One region of the Glutamicibacter arilaitensis Re117 genome, then DNA from elsewhere that is predicted to be linked to it. Evidence: riboswitches for the same ligand, from Rfam matches in the RefSeq annotation. Region 1 holds a riboswitch; each other region holds the start of a gene.
What was found. A riboswitch is a leader RNA that binds a small molecule or an ion and turns the genes downstream of it on or off. The one in region 1 is predicted to bind S-adenosylmethionine.

Region 1 (4,494 bases):
TCATCGATGACGCCAACCATCGTTTTGCAGGATGGCAAGCCGGTGCTGGCTATTGGCTCCCCCGGTGGTTCAACCATCATCACCACCGTATTGCAGACGCTGGTGAACCGCATTGATCTGGGCATGGACATCAGCCAGGCCATTGCCGCACCGCGCGCCTCCCAGCGCAATACGGCAGCTGTTACGGCGGAACCGGAGTTCATCGACGCGCACGGCGCAGCTCTGGAAGCCTTTGGCCACAAGCTCACTGCGGCCGGGGATTCCTTCACCCCGCAGGCGGAAATCGGTGCGGTTGAAGCGGTAGAAATCGCTGCCGATGGCACGCTCACAGCCGCAGCCGAGCCTTCGCGGCGCGGTGGCGGTTCAGCGATGGTGCTGGAACCGATCGACTAGCCAGATACTCACACGGCGGCCTTGGGCAACATCTAACGCGTTGCCCAAGGCCGCCGTGTGCTCTTTGGCTAGGTTTCTACGCCTGAGGAGCCAAGCGGTTGGCCACCTTGTACTTCGCGGCGCGGTGCGTGTCCTTCACGCGATCGCCCTCGCCGAACAGCTTGTTGCGCAGCGAGCCCTCGGCGTAGTCGGTCTTGTAGACCCCGCGGGCCTGTAGTTCGGGAACCACGTACTCCACGACGTCCTCGAAGGTGCCCGGGGTGACGGCATAGGCCAGGTTGAAGCCGTCAACGTCGGTGTGCTCCACCCAGTCGATGAGCTTTTCGGCTACCTCGGCGCCCGAGCCCACGGAGACCGGACCGAATCCGCCGACGCCGATCCATTCGGCCAGCTGGCGGATGGTCCATGGCTTTCCGGTATCGCCACTGGCCTTCTTGAAGGTTTCCACCGAGGACTGGATGGCGTTGGACTTCACGTCGTCACCGATGACATCGTCTGGCCCGTAGACGGACATGTCGATGCCGGTCCAGCCCGAAAGCAGTGCCAGCGAACCTTCGATATCCACGTAGGAGGCGTAGTCTTCGAATTTCGCCTGGGCAAGTTCGGAAGTTTCGCCGGTGATGATGGTCTGCATGGCGAAGACCTTGATGTCGTAGCGGCCACGGCCCGCGGCCTCAGCGGCGTCGCGGATCTTGGCAACCGCTTCCTTGAGCAGGTCGCGGGTAGGGCAATTCACGAAGATCGCCTCGGCGTTCGACGCCGCGAATTCGGTGCCGCGCTTGGAAGCGCCGGCCTGGTAGATCACCGGGGTGCGCTGGGTGGAAGGCTCGGTGATGGCGATGCCCGGAACCTTGAAGTACTTGCCTTCGTGGTTGATCGGGTGCACCTTGCCCGGGTCGGTGTAGATCCCGGTTTCCTTGTCGTTTTGCACCGCGTCGTCTTCCCACGAGCCTTCGAGCAGCTTGTAGACCACTTCGAGGTACTCATCGGCGTGGTTGTAGCGCTCGTCGTGCTCCATCTGGTCTTCCTGGCCCATGTTGCGGGCGGCCGATGGCAGGTAGCCGGTAACCACGTTCCAGCCCACCCGTCCATTGGTCAGGTGGTCCAAGGTGGCCAGGCGGCGGGCGAAGGCGTACGGGTGCTCATAGGCGGTGCCGGCAGTGACGCCGAAGCCCAGATTCTCGGTCACGGCGGCCATAGCCGAGACCAGCATCATCGGGTCGTTGACCGGTGCCTGGGCGCCGGAGCTCAGCGGGGTCACATTGGTGCCCTTGTAGACGTCGTAGGTACCCAGCACATCTGCCAGGAACAGCCCGTGGAACTTGCCCTTTTCCAGCACCTTGGCCAGGTGGGTCCAGTAGCCCAGGGTGTTGTAGGTCGATGCCTTGTCATCCGGGTGGCGCCACAAGCCCGGTGACTGGTGGACCACGCAGTTCATATCGAATGCGTTGAATAGGATCTCGCGCTTGTTCTCGCTCATTGTTGTGCCCCCGTAAATCGGTTAAGTGAATTGTTGCTGGTCTGTGCCAGGCCCTAGGCCCGATGGGTCGAGTCTTCGCCGGTAACTGACAGGCGCTGCGGCTGGACCCCGTTGATCTCGTAGTCCCCGACGATGCGTGCCTTGTAGATCGCCGGGTTATGCGTGGCAATGGTCCGCGCGTTGCGCCAGTGCCGGTCCAGATTGCAGCCGCTTCTGGTCGACGAAGCTCCAAGCCCGTCGAAAATCTTGCTGGTCACTCCGATAGCCAACGGCTGGACCACGGTTTGCGCGCGGTTGGCGGCAAGCTCGCAGACCGCATAGCGCTCTTCATCGTTCAACCCCGGATCGCCCAGAGCCGCTTCGACTTCAAGCACCGCTCCGATGACTACGGAGTCAGCAGCGAAGGATTCCGCTGATACTTCGCCCACCAGCTGCAGCACCTGGGGTTCCTGGTAAACAGGGACACCGGTACCGGTGGTGAAGATGCGGGTTCGCGACTGCACCGCACGGCGCAGGTCGTTCAGTGCCGCGCGGGCGATGCCCGCCTGCACCGCCATGAGAACCAGCTGGAAGATGGCAGCTTCGGAGTCATTGGTCTGCTGCGGCATGAAGCAATCCACCGGGACCTGGCGGAACTCGGTGGTCCCGGTTCCGGTCAGCCCCTGGCCGAAGCCATCCCAGTCATCAAGGATCTTCACGCCGCTTCGCTGGGTGGAGACTACCGCAATCTGGCGTCCGGCCAGTTCCGGGTGGGACACGGCAACGGTGGTCCAGTCGGCAAAGATGGTGCCCGTGCAGTAGTACTTCTCGCCGTCGACGACCCAGCGGCCATCCACGAGGCTGGCTGCGGTGTTCAAGGTGCCCAGGGCATTGCCCCCGCGTTCGGTATAGGCGTTGCCGATGATCTGGCCGGCGGCAATGCGCGCGATCCATTTCGTGCGCAGCGCCTCGTCATCCAGCGCCAACACGTTTTCCACGAAGGCGATGTGCGCACGCCACAGCTGTCCGACGTGGGAGTCCGCCTCGGACAGCTCGATGAGCAAACGGAATACATCTGACAGCCGGGCCCCGTAGCCTCCGTCTGCCACAGGAAGTCGCAGCGCGCCGAAGCGTTCGCGATTGAGCAATCCCACCTGTTCGAAGGGAAGCACCCGGTTCAGGTCGCGGTCTTTGGCGTTCGCAGCGATCTGGGAGAACACCGGACGGAAAATTCCAGCGAGCCGGTCGTACTGCTCATCCGCGCTAGGTCCCGGCGTAATTTTCAGCAATTGCCTTGTCGGAAGCTGTTCTTCGAAATTGTCCAGTTCCAGCGCGGTGGCCTGCGAAGGATCACTGAGCTGGTTGAAGTCCAGTCCGTCGGCATTGGGCGAATGGCCAATAGGCATCAAAATTCTCAATTCTTTCCATCGGTCCTGGCGGTAGCACCGTCCCGCGCTTGGGGTGGTTGCTGCGGCGTCTTCGAGCCAGATCTCTCAGCCGCTCTGGATGGGTCGTATCCATTTGTAGCCGTAACAATCGTGCGATTCCAAGCCCCGAAGTCACATTTCGTCTCGCGATGCGCACGGGGTTGGACGGCACTTGCGCGACCTATTGCCGGTGAGACCGAAGATGACTTGCACAGAATTGGCGAATGTCGCCCAAACACGCATCTAATGAAATAAATAACGAAATATCCTCCACATGTGACGTAGTTATCGAATATTTTTCATGTTACGCAAGATTTGCGTTCAATTCGTTCGAATGCCTGTAATGGATGAGTAACCATCCCGAGCGGCCGAGAGATCTGGCTCTACGACGCCGCAGCAACCACCTACGGACTACCCTCCGCAGGCCGGTGCTACCGCCAGGAACGATGGAGATGAATCATGGCTCTTACTTACGCAGCGCCCCCAACGGGGACAAGCGCCGCCTCTTCTGGTGCATTGGATGTCAGCTTCACCGACGTCTCACGCACCTTTACTACCAAGAAGGAAAGCCGCACCGTACTAGCGGCTATCAACTTGCAGATAACCGCGGGCCAGGTCGTCGCGATCCTCGGTGCCAGCGGCTGCGGCAAGTCCACCCTGCTGCGTTCGGTATCCGGCCTGGACCACCCGTCGACCGGTTCCATCCGCACGGGCAACCACGATGTGAACGGCATCAACGATCTGTGCGCCGTCGCTTTCCAAGAACCGCGATTGCTGCCATGGCGATCGGTTCGCGAAAACATTGCCCTCGGGCTGGCACCAGGCACTGAAAAGTCCGCCGGCGAGACGCTCATCGATGAACTGATCGAGCTCACCGGATTGAGCCACGCAGCGCACCTGCGCCCACGGGAAATTTCCGGCGGCATGGCCCAGCGGGTATCGCTGGCCCGCGCATTGGCCCGCCGCCCAGGAGTGCTGCTCCTAGACGAACCCTTCGGCGCACTGGACGCACTGACCCGCTTGAAGATGCAAGACCTGCTGCTGTCCATCCACAAGTCGTTCCCCACCACCGTTTTGATGGTGACCCACGATGTGGATGAAGCCTTGACGCTCGCTGATCGGGTCATTGTCCTGGGCCGCGCCGGCACCACCGGCGCCGCAAGCGTCATCGAGGACCTGTCCTTGCACGCCGCTCAACCGCGTCGGCACACCGAC
Region 2 (4,494 bases), 500 kb from region 1:
TCCTCCGCCAATGCTTCGGCCTCCAACCCTTCGGCCGGAGTCATGAAATAGGTGTTGATCCGCAAATTCTGCGCCGGATCCAACCCCGGCGGCAACAGCACCATCGGCCGGCTCCCAGGGATCTTCACCGCCTGGAACAACCCGCAATGCCTGGCCGTATGGTGAATCAAGCAATTCAACACCGCAGACTTGATATCAGTGCGCCCGCCCTTCTCCCACGGATCCAGATGATCCGTTTCGCACCTCTGCGCCGGCATGCTGCACCCGGGATCGGAACAGCCTCGATAGGCTGCCCGGAGTGCTCGGACTTGTGCCTTAGACCAAGTCAGCGAGGTTGATCTCGGCGCGTAGCTGAGCCTCGATATGCTCGATGAGCCGATTGAGAATTCCGATCATGATTCCACCCTTCCCCAACTACTATTCTCCAGGGAAGGGGCGCGCCGCCCGATCATCGCGGACCGAAATGATCAGGCGTTTTCTAGGGCCTTCTCGCGCACGACGGCGGGCTTGTGTACCGGCTGGGTCGCCCGGGCGGCGGCCAGGCCGCGTTCCAGATCAGCAATCAGGTCGTCGGCTTCCTCGATGCCCACCGAGAGGCGGACCAGGTTGGCCGGGATTTCCAGCGGGGTGCCGATCAGCGAAGCATGGGTCATTTCGCGCGGATAGCAGACCAGGGATTCCACCCCGCCCAGGGAGACCGAGAGCTGGAAGTACTCCATGGATTGGGCGAAGGCGCGGGCGGCGGCTTCATCAGAGAGCTGCAAGGAGAGGATCCCGCCAAAGCCGCGGCCGGCCGCGGACTGGGATTTGGCCAGCTCGTGGCCCGGATGGCGTTCCAGTCCCGGGTAGTAGACGCGGGTGACTTCGGGCTGGTCATCGAGCCAGCGGGCCAGGGTGGAGGCGGTAGCCCCGTGGCGTTCCATGCGCAGGCCCAGGGTCTTCAGCCCGCGGGCGGCCAGGTAGGAATCCTGCGGACCGGAGACCGCTCCCCCGGCGAACTGCTGGTAGCCCACGGCTTCGGCCAGGCTCTGCCCGCGGTGCAGGTGGTCGGCCACGATGACAGCGCCACCGAGCACATCGGAGTGCCCGCCGATGTACTTGGTGGTGGAATGGACCACCGCGTGGGCGCCGAAATCCAGCGGCCGCTGCAGGTACGGGGTGGCGAAGGTGTTGTCCACCACCAGCAGGGCGCCGTGCTCGGCCGCGATGGCTGCCCAGCCGGCCAGGTCGGCGATGCCCAGCAGCGGGTTGGACGGGGTCTCCACCCAGAGCAGCGCGGTGTTCGGGCGCACCGCGGCGCGCACCGCATCCAGGTTGGTGATGTCCACCGCGGAAGAGGTGATCCCCCATTTGCCGTGCAGCTTGGAGATCAGCCGGTTGGTGCCGCCGTAGCCGTCGGCGCCCAGGATGATGTGGTCGCCCGGTTCCAGCACTGCGCGCAGCAGTGCGTCTTCGGCGGCGATCCCCGAAGCGAAGGAGAAGCCGGCGGCGCCGCCTTCCAGCGCGGCGAGCTGGGATTCGAAGCCGTTGCGGGTCGGGTTGGAGCCGCGCGAGTACTCGTGCCCGGCGCGCAGCACGTTGATGCCGTCCTGGATGAAGGTGCTGGTCTGGTAGATCGGCGGGATCACCGCACCGGTGTGCGGATCCTTGTGCTGGCCGGCGTGCACGGCCAGGGTGTTGAAGCCGCTCATGCGAAACTCACTTCCTTGGTGCCGGCGGTGGCCTGGGTTGCGGCCAATGCAAGATCCAGCGATTGGGTGATATCTGCGAGCAGGTCGGCGGGGTCTTCCAATCCCACCGACAGGCGCAGGGTGGAGGTGTTCAGGCCGGCGTCGGCCAGCTGCTGCTCCGAGAGCCGGCAGTGCGTCATGGTCGCCGGGTGGGAGACCATGGTGCGGGTGTCCCCCACATTCGCGGCCAGGGAAATCAGCTTGAGCCCGTCGATCACCGGGGAAACCAGGGATGGGTGGGCCAGCTCGATGGCCAGCACGCAGCCGGTGCCCTTCGGCGCCAGCGCCCGGGCCAGCTCGTGGCTGGGGTGCTCGGGCAACGACGGGTGGTGGATGGCGGCAATGCCCGGATACTCGGCAAGCGCGTCGATCAGCCTGGTGACGCTGCGCTGCACGTGGGCGGCGCGCACCGGCAGGGTCTCGATGCCTGCCAGGATGCCCTGGGCGCTGGCCGGGGCCAGGGTCGGGCCCAGGTCGTGCAGGAACTTGGAGCGCACCAGCATCGCGTAGGCGGCCGGTCCGTGGCGCTCAAGCAGCGACGTGCCATTCAGCCGCACCCGCGGGGCGGCGATCTGCGGCCAGCGGGAGGAATCGGAGAAGTCGAAAGTTCCCGAATCCACCACTACCCCGCCGAGCACCGAGCCGTGCCCGGCCAATCCCTTGGTGGCCGAGTGCACCACGATATCCGCACCGAGTTCCAGCGGGCGCACATTCAGCGGCGTGGCCAGGGTGTTATCGACAACCACCGGGATGTTGCGCTCGTGCGCGATCGCCGCAATGGCCGGGATGTCGGCCACGGTGCACAGCGGGTTGGAGACCGACTCCAGGAAGAACGCCCGGGTGTCCGACTCAATGGCAGCGGCCCAAGCGGACGGATCGGCCTGGTCGACAAAGCTGACGCGGATCCCGAAGTCCGCGAAGGTGTCGGTGAACAGGTCCACGGTGCCGCCGTAGAGCGAGGAGGAGGCCACGATGTGCTTGGGTCCCTGGGTCAGGGCAAGCAGGGACAGGGCCACGGCGGCCTGCCCGGTGGCGGTGGCCACCGCGTGGGCCCCGCCTTCCAGGGCGGCCACGCGCTGTTCGAGAATCGAGACGGTGGGGTTGCCGGTGCGCGAGTAGGTGAAGCCGGCCTGGCGCAGGGCGAACTTCTCGATCGCTTCGGCATGCGATGCGAATTGGTAGGCCGCGGAATTGTGCAGTGGCGGCAGCATCGGGCGGAAGTCTCCGCTCGGGCGGTACCCTGCGTGCACCGCGTCGGTTTCCTGGCTCATGGCTCCTCCTCGTTTCTCTGCGAGGGAGTGCACCGATTGGCATCGTGCGGCGGCACGAAGCACAGTACGCAAAAACGCGTTCGGAACTGCTCCATCGTTCCTGGCATTAGCACCTTTCGGTTTCCCGATGGTTGCTGCGACGTCAACGAGCCAGATCTCTTAGTCGCTCTTGATGGTTTGTTGTTCCTCCATGGTTGGCCATGGGCCGCAAACGGTGCAAGCGTTATCGGGCGGCCGGCTTCATACAAGGCCGCCAGGCTTCATATGACTTCTCGTTGTCATGATGACGCGGTGACCGGCAGCACTTTATGACGCGAAGTTTTGAGATGAATCGGCGTGATGTAGAGGTTTTGCTGGAAGTTTGTGACGATGTGCCGGTGCTCGGTGACCGGGAGTTACGCCACTGGCGGCTCAGCCGAGCACTTCTACCCCGAAGCTGGCGACCACGGTGCGCACTTCTTGCAGGTAGCGCTGGGCCTGGTCGGTGAGCGGGATGGCGGCGTGGTCGATCCAGCCGATTTCGATGCGCTCCTCGATGGCCAGCGGGATGGCCACGATGGAGGGGGTCCAGCTCGTCGCTGATGATGCCGGTGGAGATCGTGTACCCGCCCAAGCCGATCATGAGGTTGAAGATGGTGGCGCGGTCCGAGACCTGGATTTCGCGCTGGCTGGAGCGCGTGGAGAGCACCTCTTCGGCGAAGTAGAACGAGTTGTTCGCCCCCTGGTCGAAGGTCAGCCGGGGCAGGTCTTCGAGGTCTTCGAGCGTGACCTGGGTACGGGTGGCCAGCGGGTTGCTGCGCGAGATGAAAATATGCGGATCGGCCAGGAACAGCGGGTGGAAGACCAGCCGGGATTCGCGCAGCAGCTTGTCGATGACCTTCCGGTTGAAGTCGTTGCGGTACAGGATCCCGATGTCGCTGCGCAGCGTGCGCACGTCCTCGATGATCTGCTCGGTGCGGGTCTCGCGCAGCGAAAACTGGTACTCCTCGGCCCCGCTGGCCTGCACCATCCGCACGAAGGCATCCACCGAAAAGGAGTAGTGCTGGGTCGAGACGCCCAGCAGCCGCCGGGCTGAGGGTCGGCCGAGATATCGATGTTCAAGAAGCTCCACCTGCTCGAGCACCTGCCGGGCGTAGCCCAGGAATTCTGCGCCTTCGGCGGTGAGTGTCACTCCCCTGGCCGAGCGCATCAGCAAGGTGCGCCCCACCCGTGATTCAAGTTCCTTCATCGCTGAGGACATGCTGGGCTGCGCGACGTAAATGAGGTCGGCGGCAGCCGAGATCGACCCCTCCGAGGCGACCGCCACGAAATAGCGAAGTTGCTGCAGCGTCAATCCATTTGTTCCCTGTACCATAGCCAGAGTCTATATGAATCCATAGTTATATCGAGTTACCCGATATCAAGAATCTCCCTGCATGATTGACGCATCGACTTCCCCTCGGCCTGCCCAGGCCTCCCAAATACAGATTGGCCATCATGGCAGACGCATTAAA
Region 3 (4,494 bases), 1.0 Mb from region 1:
CTTGACAAAACGGCCGCCGAATTCGCCGCCTGCTACGGCGCAGAAAGAATCCATAGCGTCTGCTTCGATGTCACCGATGACGCCGCTGTGCGCGAGAATATCGCCGCCATCGAAAAGACCATCGGCCCCATCCGCATCCTGGTGAACAACGCAGGCATCCAGCACCGCGTGCCCATGCTGGAACTGGAAGTCGCCGACTGGCAGCGCGTGATCGATACCAACCTCACCAGCGCCTTCTTAGTAGGCCGAGAAGTCGCACGTGGCATGGTAGAACGCGGCGAAGGCAAGATCATCAACATCTGTTCGGTGCAAACCGACCTGGCCCGACCCACCATCTCCGCCTACACCGCGGCCAAGGGCGGACTGCGCAATCTCACCCGCGCCATGACCGCAGAATGGGCCGGAGCAGGACTTCAGATCAACGGCATCGCACCGGGCTATATCCACACCGAAATGACGCAGAATCTGGTGGATGACGAGAAATTCAACTCCTGGATCCTGGGCCGCACCCCGGCTGGCCGTTGGGGAACCGTCGAGGACCTGGCAGGCCCAGCAGTGTGGTTGGCCTCGGGTGGATCGAACTACGTGAACGGGCAAACCATTTTCATCGACGGAGGCATGAGCGTTGTCGTCTAGCACCCTGTCCAACATGACCTTGGCCGTCGTGGCGCACGCGGCCGGGGACCTGCGCATCGAGCAGATCGAGCTGCCAGCACCGGCAACAAATGAGGCACGCATCGCCATCGCGTACGGCGGCATCTGCGGATCGGACCTGCACTACTGGAGCCACGGCGCCGCCGGGGAATCCATCCTCAAAGCACCGATGATTCTCGGACACGAGATCGTGGGAACTGTCATTGAAGCCGCCGCCGATGGCAGTGGTCCGCCAGCCGGAACCAAAGTTGCGGTGCACCCTGCAACACCAGGGGAGACCGGGGAACCTTATCCGGAGGCCTGCCCGAACCTTTCACCGGGATGCACCTACCTGGGCTCGGCTGCCCGCTACCCGCATACCGAGGGCGCCTTTGCGCGCGAGGTGAATCTGCCCTCCCGGATGCTTCGCGAACTGCCTGCCGGACTGTCGCTGCGCGACGCTGCGCTGGCCGAGCCAGCCGCAGTGGCTTGGCATGCGGTATCGCGAGCCGGCGAGGTTGCCGCCAAGAAGGCGTTGGTCATTGGCGCTGGCCCGATCGGAGCGCTGGCCGTGGCCGTGCTCAAGCGTGCCGGAGCCGAGGAAATCATCGCGGTGGACATGCACGATAAGCCGCTGGAAATTGCCAAGGAACTGGGTGCCACATCCACCTTGCGTGCCGATGACCAGGATGCAATTGCCAAGGTGAACGCCGATGTGGTGATCGAGGCCAGCGGCAATTACCGCGGATTGGCCTCGGCGGTGCGCGGTGCTGTGCGCGGCGGGCGCGTGGTCATGGTCGGGTTGCTGCCTTCGGGAGAGCAACCTGCACTGATTTCCCTGGCGATTACCCGCGAGCTGGAACTTGCCGGGTCCTTCCGCTTCAACGGCGAAATCGACCAGGTGCTTGCTGCCCTGGCCGATGGCTCATTGCAGATTTCCGCGGCGGTAACCCACGAATTCCCGGTGGCCGAGGGCCTCGAAGCCTTTGAAACAGCCAAGAATTCTTCGAAGTCCGGCAAGGTCTTGCTGAACTTCCTCGGGTAGTAGCCCGCCTTTACCGCAAGTGCGCCGCCGCAGCCCCCGAAGCCAGGGCCCGCGGCGGCTACTTGGTTGGTTTAGCGGACGTTAATTGGCCGCTGCAATGCTCACCGCGGTACGCACCGGTACCGGGTTGGCGAACAAATCCAGCACGGGGCAGTGGGCGTCCACTGCCTGGCGCAGCTCCTCATAGCGTTCGGCCGATTCCGGGCCGGCAATCTGGATGTCCAGATCCACAGAGGAGAAGCCCGGACGGATGGCCTTGTCGATGCCGAACAGGCCGCGGACATCGAGGTGGCCATTGGCCACAATCTTCACGTCGTCCACCTGGATGCCAAGGTTCTGGGCATACAAGCGGTAGACCACGACCTGGCAGGAAATGAGTGCGCCCAGCGCGTATTCCACTGGGCTGGCGGCCACGTCGTTGCCACCCAATGCGGCAGGCTCATCGACCTGGAAGGAATGCTTGCCGGACACAATGTTGCTGGCTACCGAATCGAAGCCCTCGCCTTCGACGGTGAACGTCAGCTTGGCGCTTTGCGGGGCGGCTGAAATGCGTTTGCCCCAGCCATGGCCTGCTTCTTGCAGGCGCTGGGCGCGGTCCTCGGAAATGCTGAGGGTAGATGCTGCGTTAGTCATGGGAATTAATCCCCTTTCTGGCGCAAGGGGCGCCATCGCTTACGCACCTTGGCGGTCAAGATGCGTCGAATCTTCACCTGGGGCACCCCGCACAATGACGAAGGAGGGTTGCCGTCCACTCAGCCAGGGCTCAAGCAGTGGAACTCGTGATTCAATGGTTCTTTTCTACCGGCCACGTTGCCTGTGAGTAAAGGGCGGGGTAACTTTTCTTCACTAAGCATCTTGTCGGGGAGCTGGCTAAGATGGAATTTAGCTTTCGGGTGCCCACTGCACGAACAACGAACGGCGAGTATGGAATTCCAGCTGACACTTTCTGCGGCCCAGACACTGGTGACCGAATCCGAATACGACTTGGGTCAGTTCCTGTGCGATTCCGGAAAAGTGCAGATTGCCAACCGGGACATGCAACCCGGCTCCACCCGCATCTCGGCAGTGGTGCTGCGCGATTCGGTGATGGCCCAGCTGGAAATCCACGGGGGCAATATCAGCTTCAGCAGCTTCTGCGGGAAGCATCCAGGTGTGCAGTCTTGCGAGGATGTCGCCGCCTTGCTCATCGAGGTGACTACCGAAGAGGACCAAGGCTTCTACGTTTCTGATTCCGGGGTGGACCCCCACGCGTGGAAACGCAACAGCAAGCCGCAGTGGGAACACACTTTGGACCGCCTGCTTCCAACTATTGTTGATGAGCCGCTGGCAGCCGAAGAACCACTGGGGCTGATCCTCAAGGTGGTCAGTGAACCACGCTACGGCGGCGAGGACGCGCTGACCTTGCAGGCGCGTCCGGCCCGCCAAGGCACCAAGAGCCCGTGGATCCAGACCGGGGTCAGCTGGCGCAGTGTGGCCTTCGACGCGCGATTTTCCAAGAAGCAGCGCCGTGCGCTGGTTGAACTGGACCGGCTGCGCGAGCACGTAGAACAAGATACCTACCGCCATTCCTGGGATCCCAAGGACTGGATCTCGCTGATGAACCTGCCCGGCCAGGACCTGCTGGATGCCTTTGAATCCCTGCGCGAAGCCGGGGTGCAGATCGTCAACGGCGGTTCAGCGGCCAAAGTGCCAGTAGAGTTCAGCGAGCAGCCAGCCCTGGCCCATGTGGATTTGCGGCGCGGTGAATATGGGCTGGTCATGGAAGGCAAACTGCATGGACCAAGCGCAGAGCATACCTACCTGCTGCCGATAGGCAACCCTCCGACCTTGCTGGCCTATGCCTCCAGCCCCTTGCCGAAGTCCAAGCAAATCGGTTTGGCACTCTTTGCTGAACCGGTGACGAAGGAACTGGCGACGTTTATTGAATCCGGAGCGCAAACCGTTCCGCAGCAAAGCATCGAACTTTTTGAACAACAGCATCTGGACCGGTTGCGCCTAATGGCACCGTTGAAAAGCGAAGATGAAAGCTACCCGATTCCGGTTCCAGCACGTCCTAGCCTCAAGGTCTGGTTGGAGAGCATCCAAACTCCACTAACCGTGCGCTATTCGTGGGAATACACCAGCAAGGGACCGCGCCAGCGTGCAGTCGAAAAGGAGATCGCCGATTCGGTCCAGGATAAGCTCGGTGCCCAGGCTTCCTTGGGCCAACTGACTTCTTCGGGTATTTTCCCGTCCAAGGAATTCACCACCTCCGAGTCCATCGACTTCTTGGTCTACGTCTTGCCACTGCTGGCTGAGCATCCCGATGTGGTCATTGATGAGCAGAACAGGCTCCCGAAGTACCGGATCAATCATGAGCCAGCCACCGTCAGTGTTGAAGCTGGGGAAAGCACCGGAGACTGGTTCGACCTGTCGGTGGAAGTGCTTATCGATGAAATCAAGGTTCCGTTCGCCCAGTTGCTGGAGGCCTTGACCAAGCAAGACGAATACCTCATCTTGGATGACCTGACGGTCATCCCGATTGCTGGTGCCGACTTCACTCAGCTGCGCCAGCTGATCACGGAAGCCGGGGAACTGGGCACGGTCCAAGGCGAAACAATTCGCATCCATAAGTTGAGCATCGACTGGTGGCAGGAACTGGTTGATCTGGGAATTATTGAAGCCCAGCACAACCAGTGGCTGCAGACCATGAAAGAGCTGGACGGCAACGAACAGATGCAGCCGGTCGAGCTAGCGGAGTCCTTCAACGCCCAGCTGCGTCCTTATCAGAGCCAGGGCCTGTCGTGGCTGAACTTCCTGCGCGTCCACGGTCTGGG
Region 4 (4,494 bases), 330 kb from region 1:
ACCTCTGCCTGGGCTTCGTTGACGATGGCGTCAACTTCACCATCTGGCGAATAACCCATCTGGACAATGCGGGTACCTGCGTCGACCAATCGGCGCAGCACAGCACGTTCACGCACGATTTCTGCGTAGTACCCTGCGTTGGCTGCAGTTGGAACCTGCTGGATGAGGTTATGCAGGTATGCTGCACCGCCAATGCGTGAAATCTCTCCGCGCTTGGTCAGCAAGTCGGCAACTGTCACCGCATCAGCTGGTTCGCCGCGACCATAGAGGTCAACAATCGCCTCATAGATGGATTCGTGGGCCGGGCGATAGAAGTCGGTGCCACGGATGGCTTCGACCACATCAGCAATGGCGTCCTTGGAGAGCATCATGCCGCCGAGGACCGACATTTCGGCCTCAACATCCTGTGGCGGCTTACGCCCTGCGTCGGATTCTCGTCCTTCATAAACCGGCTCAGCACTCATTGCAGACACTTCCATCCCTATTGACCCGCTGAGAAAAATTCTCCCTGCCTCATGGCAACGCTCCATCATGTCAGTCGACACGGACATTTGGATATTAAGCGCCTGTGGATATTTCTCTCCCAAAGCCAACAGTAGGGGTGTTATTAACAGGCGTAAACCTCATTATCCACAGAATATGTGGATAACCACGCTGTACCTGTGGACGTCCCTGTTCACTGTCTGGGGAGAACTCTGTGGATTACCCCACTTTGTACCTATCAAACTGGATGTGACTAGGCTTTTTCGGTTTACACACCTGTGGACAGAAAGTATATTCATTGAAGGTCACGGCATCACGCCCAGAGTTATCAACACCCAAAATCACCCAGTTTCCGGGGTTTTTCGCTCCTTGTGCACATTTCCCCACCCCCAGTCCACAGTTCTGTGGATATCCTTGTGGATACTCGAAGTTTCACAAAACCCTTAGTCATCCCGGATTAAATTCATCCGAATACGTCAAAACCGTGAATAGTCCACAATCGGCGGCCCTCGTACCCCAGGGTCCGGTGGATAACTTATTGTGCGTAACGGTGAGGCGAACAGGCGCGCGCTTAAAACAAACAGCGCCGACTGGATCAACTAAATGAACCAGCCGGCGCTGAAAGCTAAGAGGGTTTTATACCAGTTCAGGAACTGGCAGCGAGTGGAACTGCGAATCATGGAAGATCTGTGGCAGGTGCCCTGAGGTGCGATGCCCATGAACTTCCAAAAGAACTACCCAGTGATCGCCTGCTTCGACTTCGTTGTAGATTGAGGTCTCCAGCCAAAGCGTGGAATCGTCAACAAAGAGCGCACCCTGATCTGTGCCGGTGGTTTCGATACCGCGGAATCGATCGCCATTCTTCGAAGCAATCTGCGCGCAAACACCGTCATTGCGTTCACTGAGCACCGAGACACCAATGCGACCAGCGTCGCGCAGCTTGGGCCAGGTGTTCGAGGATTTCTGCACCGCGAACATTACCAATGCAGGTTCAAGGGAAACGCCAACGGTAAACGATGAAGCGACAATGCCGGTCTTCTCGCCGTCCAATTCAGCACAAAGGGCGGCTACGCCCGAGGGGTGCTGAGCGAATACCTTGCGTAGGGTCAACGGGTCAAGTTCAAGATTCAATGACATGGCTCGATTCCTTCGGTCTTGCCCACCGCGCAGTAGCTCGCAAGCTAAGGCTTCTTGTTACCCGAAGCCGCTTGAGCTGAAATCCCGCGCCGTGTGCGGTACTTGTTCCAGCACATTTGTGTGGAACCGAATCCTCACCTGGAGCACCCCACTACCGTTGAGAGGGTTGCCGATCAGCAAGCCAGGGCTTATAGCTGATGCTCTTGATTCTGATTAAAACGATATGGCCCATGACGAAGAAGCGTCAAACATTTCACTTCGCAAATCGCAATATTTAAAGAAATGTTCGATTCAACCCGTCACTAGCGCGCATTTGGCAGTCTTTTATTCGTTGAATGACGTTGTCGCTAGAACCTTCCGGCCGACGAGCGCAGCAAGGCCCCGCGACCGCCGAATCGGCATGAGATCAGCATTCTTCCGGAAACTAGAGCCCTGCCGCGAATTCCCTACCGCCCACCGTAATGAAACTTGGTTTCTCCGCATGACGCCGAGGTTCATGCCATTATTGGTCACAGAGTGCGTTGAGTCACACTCCTGCTTAATGTTGACCGTACCCGCGATGACGATTGAGGAATAGCCACACCATGGTAGAGATTCAGGCCAACCATTCAGAATTGACCCCACTGCGCTTCCTGGAACGCACCGCCGAGGTCTACCCGAATAAAAGCGCCGTCATCCATGGAACCCGCAGCTATTCCTATAACGAGTTCGAAGCACGAGTGCACCGCTTTGCCCAAGCGCTCAAAGCACGCATTGAGCCCGGTGACCGCGTCGCCGTACTGGCGCCGAACACTCCAGAGATGCTCATGGCGCACTACGCCGTGCCGCTGGCCGGTGGCGTGCTCATTGCCCTGAACACCCGGCTTTCGGCCCACGAACTGCAGTACATCGTTGATCATTCTGAGGCGAAGCTGATGCTCGCCGATACCGAACTGCTGGAAAACGCCGAGACCCTGCGCCGGGAGAACCCGACGCTGGATGCCCTCATCGAGATCACCGATGACCAATATGACGGAGCACGCCCAAACGTCCAGGTCGATGCCACCCTGGATGAGCTGCTGGCCGAAGCCTCCGATGAAAAGCTTCCCTACGCGATCGCTGACGAACGGGCTCCGATCACCCTGAACTACACCTCGGGCACCACCGGCAAGCCCAAGGGCGTGCTCTACTCGCACCGCGGCAGCTACCTGAACTCCTTGGGCGAAGCGCACCACCAGGGCTTCACCGCACAAACCCGCTACTTGTGGACTCTGCCGATGTTCCACTGCAATGGCTGGTGCACCCCGTGGGCGGTCACGGCGGCCGGTGGCACCCACCTGAGCCTGCGCGGGGTGCGAGAAGATGCTGTTTGGGATGCCATCGAGAATCTGGGGACCACCCACCTGTGCGGCGCCCCGACCGTCTGCTCCATCATCGCCGACTCCACCCGCGCCCACCAGCTCGATTCCCCGCTGCGCATCACCACCGCAGGCGCTCCCCCGTCACCGGCAATCATCTCCAAGCTGCAGAAGCTGGGCATCGAGGTCGTCCACGTCTATGGGCTCACCGAGGTCTACGGGCCGTACACGGTCTGCGAGTACCAGGATGAATGGGATGAGCTCGATGGCCCGGGCCGGGCCGCGAAACTGGCACGCCAAGGCGTTGGCATGATCACCGCCGAGTCCGCGCGCATTGTTGATGAGAACATGAACAATGTGCCGGCGGATGGGCAGACCATGGGTGAAATCGTGCTGCGCGGCAATAACGTCATGATCGGCTACTACCGCGACGAAGCGGCCACCGCCCAAGCTTTCCATGGCGGCTGGTTCCACACCGGCGACCTCGGCGTCATGCACCCGGACGGCTACATCCAGGTGCGCGACCGGGCCAAGGACATCATCATTTCCGGCGGCGAGAACATCTCCACCATCGAGGTGGAACAGGCCCTCGCGTCGCATCCAGAGGTGCTGGATCTTGCAGTCATCGGCGTCGCCGATGAGAAATGGGGTGAGCGTCCGGTGGCTTATGTCATCCGCGCCAGCGGATCCACCCTGGATGCCGAAACCCTGATCGGCTTCGCCCGCGAAAAGCTGGCCGGATTCAAGGTGCCGCGCACCATCGTCTTCCCGCAGGATCTGCCGCGCACCTCCACTGGTAAGGTGCAGAAGAATGTCCTGCGCGCCCAGGCGCTCGAAGACAGCACAACGAACTAGCCCGAGGACCAGTAATTGGATAAGCCAGCACCACGGATTCCCGACAAGACCAGCCGATTCAGCGCAAGCATCGGATTGGAATTCGATGAAATCACTGCCACTGAAGTACGTGCCCACGCGACGTTGGACGAGAACCACCACACCCCGTGGGGCGTGGTCCATGGCGGCGTGTACGCCTCGATGATCGAGAGCGCAGGGTCGGTTGGCGCCAGCTATGCGGTGGCCGAACGCGGGCAATTCGCCGTCGGAGTGCATAACGCAACCGATTTCCTGCGCCCATCCACCGGGGCGCGGGTCCAGGTGGTCGCCACCGCGCTGTTCCAAGGGCGCACCCAGCAGCTCTGGGAGGTCATCATCACCGATGAAGCCACCGGCAAGCAGCTCTCCCGTGGCCAACTGCGTACCCAGAATGTGGATCTGCCCAAGGGCTAAGGCATCCCTGCAGATGGGATTCGACTACGCGGCGTTCAAGGCACCAGTTCCGACACCACAAGGTTTAAGGAACGACGTAGAAGCCTGCCTCTGCACCTAGTTTCTCTTGCCGTAGCTTTCGAACGTTCAATCACACGTTAGGTTTACCCGTCAGCCCCTAAGTAGCAGCAACGGTGCCTCACGAAACCCAAACACCCAACAACGTATCGACGAAGGCGTGGCTTCGACACCTGGGTACACGACAAGAATG

Region 2: it holds a riboswitch for S-adenosylmethionine, as region 1 does, so the genes downstream of both, AARI_RS04000 (O-acetylhomoserine aminocarboxypropyltransferase/cysteine synthase family protein) here and AARI_RS01700 (acyl-CoA dehydrogenase family protein) in region 1, are expected to answer to the same signal.
Region 3: it holds a riboswitch for S-adenosylmethionine, as region 1 does, so the genes downstream of both, AARI_RS14975 (OsmC family protein) here and AARI_RS01700 (acyl-CoA dehydrogenase family protein) in region 1, are expected to answer to the same signal.
Region 4: it holds a riboswitch for S-adenosylmethionine, as region 1 does, so the genes downstream of both, AARI_RS18060 (flavin reductase family protein) here and AARI_RS01700 (acyl-CoA dehydrogenase family protein) in region 1, are expected to answer to the same signal.

What each region holds. Positions count from the first base shown of each region.
Region 1 is NC_014550.1:271,761-276,254, reverse strand. It holds gene ggt (gamma-glutamyltransferase) at 1-393, shown strand, start outside; gene AARI_RS01705 (LLM class flavin-dependent oxidoreductase) at 470-1,873, opposite strand; gene AARI_RS01700 (acyl-CoA dehydrogenase family protein) at 1,927-3,258, opposite strand; SAM riboswitch class I at 3,274-3,365, opposite strand; SAM riboswitch class I at 3,632-3,732, shown strand; gene AARI_RS01695 (ABC transporter ATP-binding protein) at 3,739-4,494, shown strand, end outside.
Region 2 is NC_014550.1:771,802-776,295, reverse strand. It holds gene AARI_RS19575 (hypothetical protein) at 1-257, opposite strand, end outside; gene AARI_RS04005 (cystathionine gamma-synthase) at 468-1,691, opposite strand; gene AARI_RS04000 (O-acetylhomoserine aminocarboxypropyltransferase/cysteine synthase family protein) at 1,688-3,001, opposite strand; SAM riboswitch class I at 3,090-3,180, opposite strand; partial or broken gene AARI_RS03995 (LysR family transcriptional regulator) at 3,413-4,355, opposite strand; gene AARI_RS03990 (DUF1852 domain-containing protein) at 4,478-4,494, shown strand, end outside.
Region 3 is NC_014550.1:3,132,702-3,137,195, reverse strand. It holds gene AARI_RS14985 (SDR family oxidoreductase) at 1-636, shown strand, start outside; gene AARI_RS14980 (L-idonate 5-dehydrogenase) at 650-1,678, shown strand; gene AARI_RS14975 (OsmC family protein) at 1,760-2,311, opposite strand; SAM riboswitch class IV at 2,342-2,463, opposite strand; gene AARI_RS14970 (DEAD/DEAH box helicase) at 2,603-4,494, shown strand, end outside.
Region 4 is NC_014550.1:3,803,393-3,807,886, forward strand. It holds gene dnaB (replicative DNA helicase) at 1-464, opposite strand, end outside; gene AARI_RS18060 (flavin reductase family protein) at 1,120-1,620, opposite strand; SAM riboswitch class IV at 1,714-1,829, opposite strand; gene AARI_RS18065 (long-chain-fatty-acid--CoA ligase) at 2,205-3,812, shown strand; gene AARI_RS18070 (PaaI family thioesterase) at 3,828-4,244, shown strand.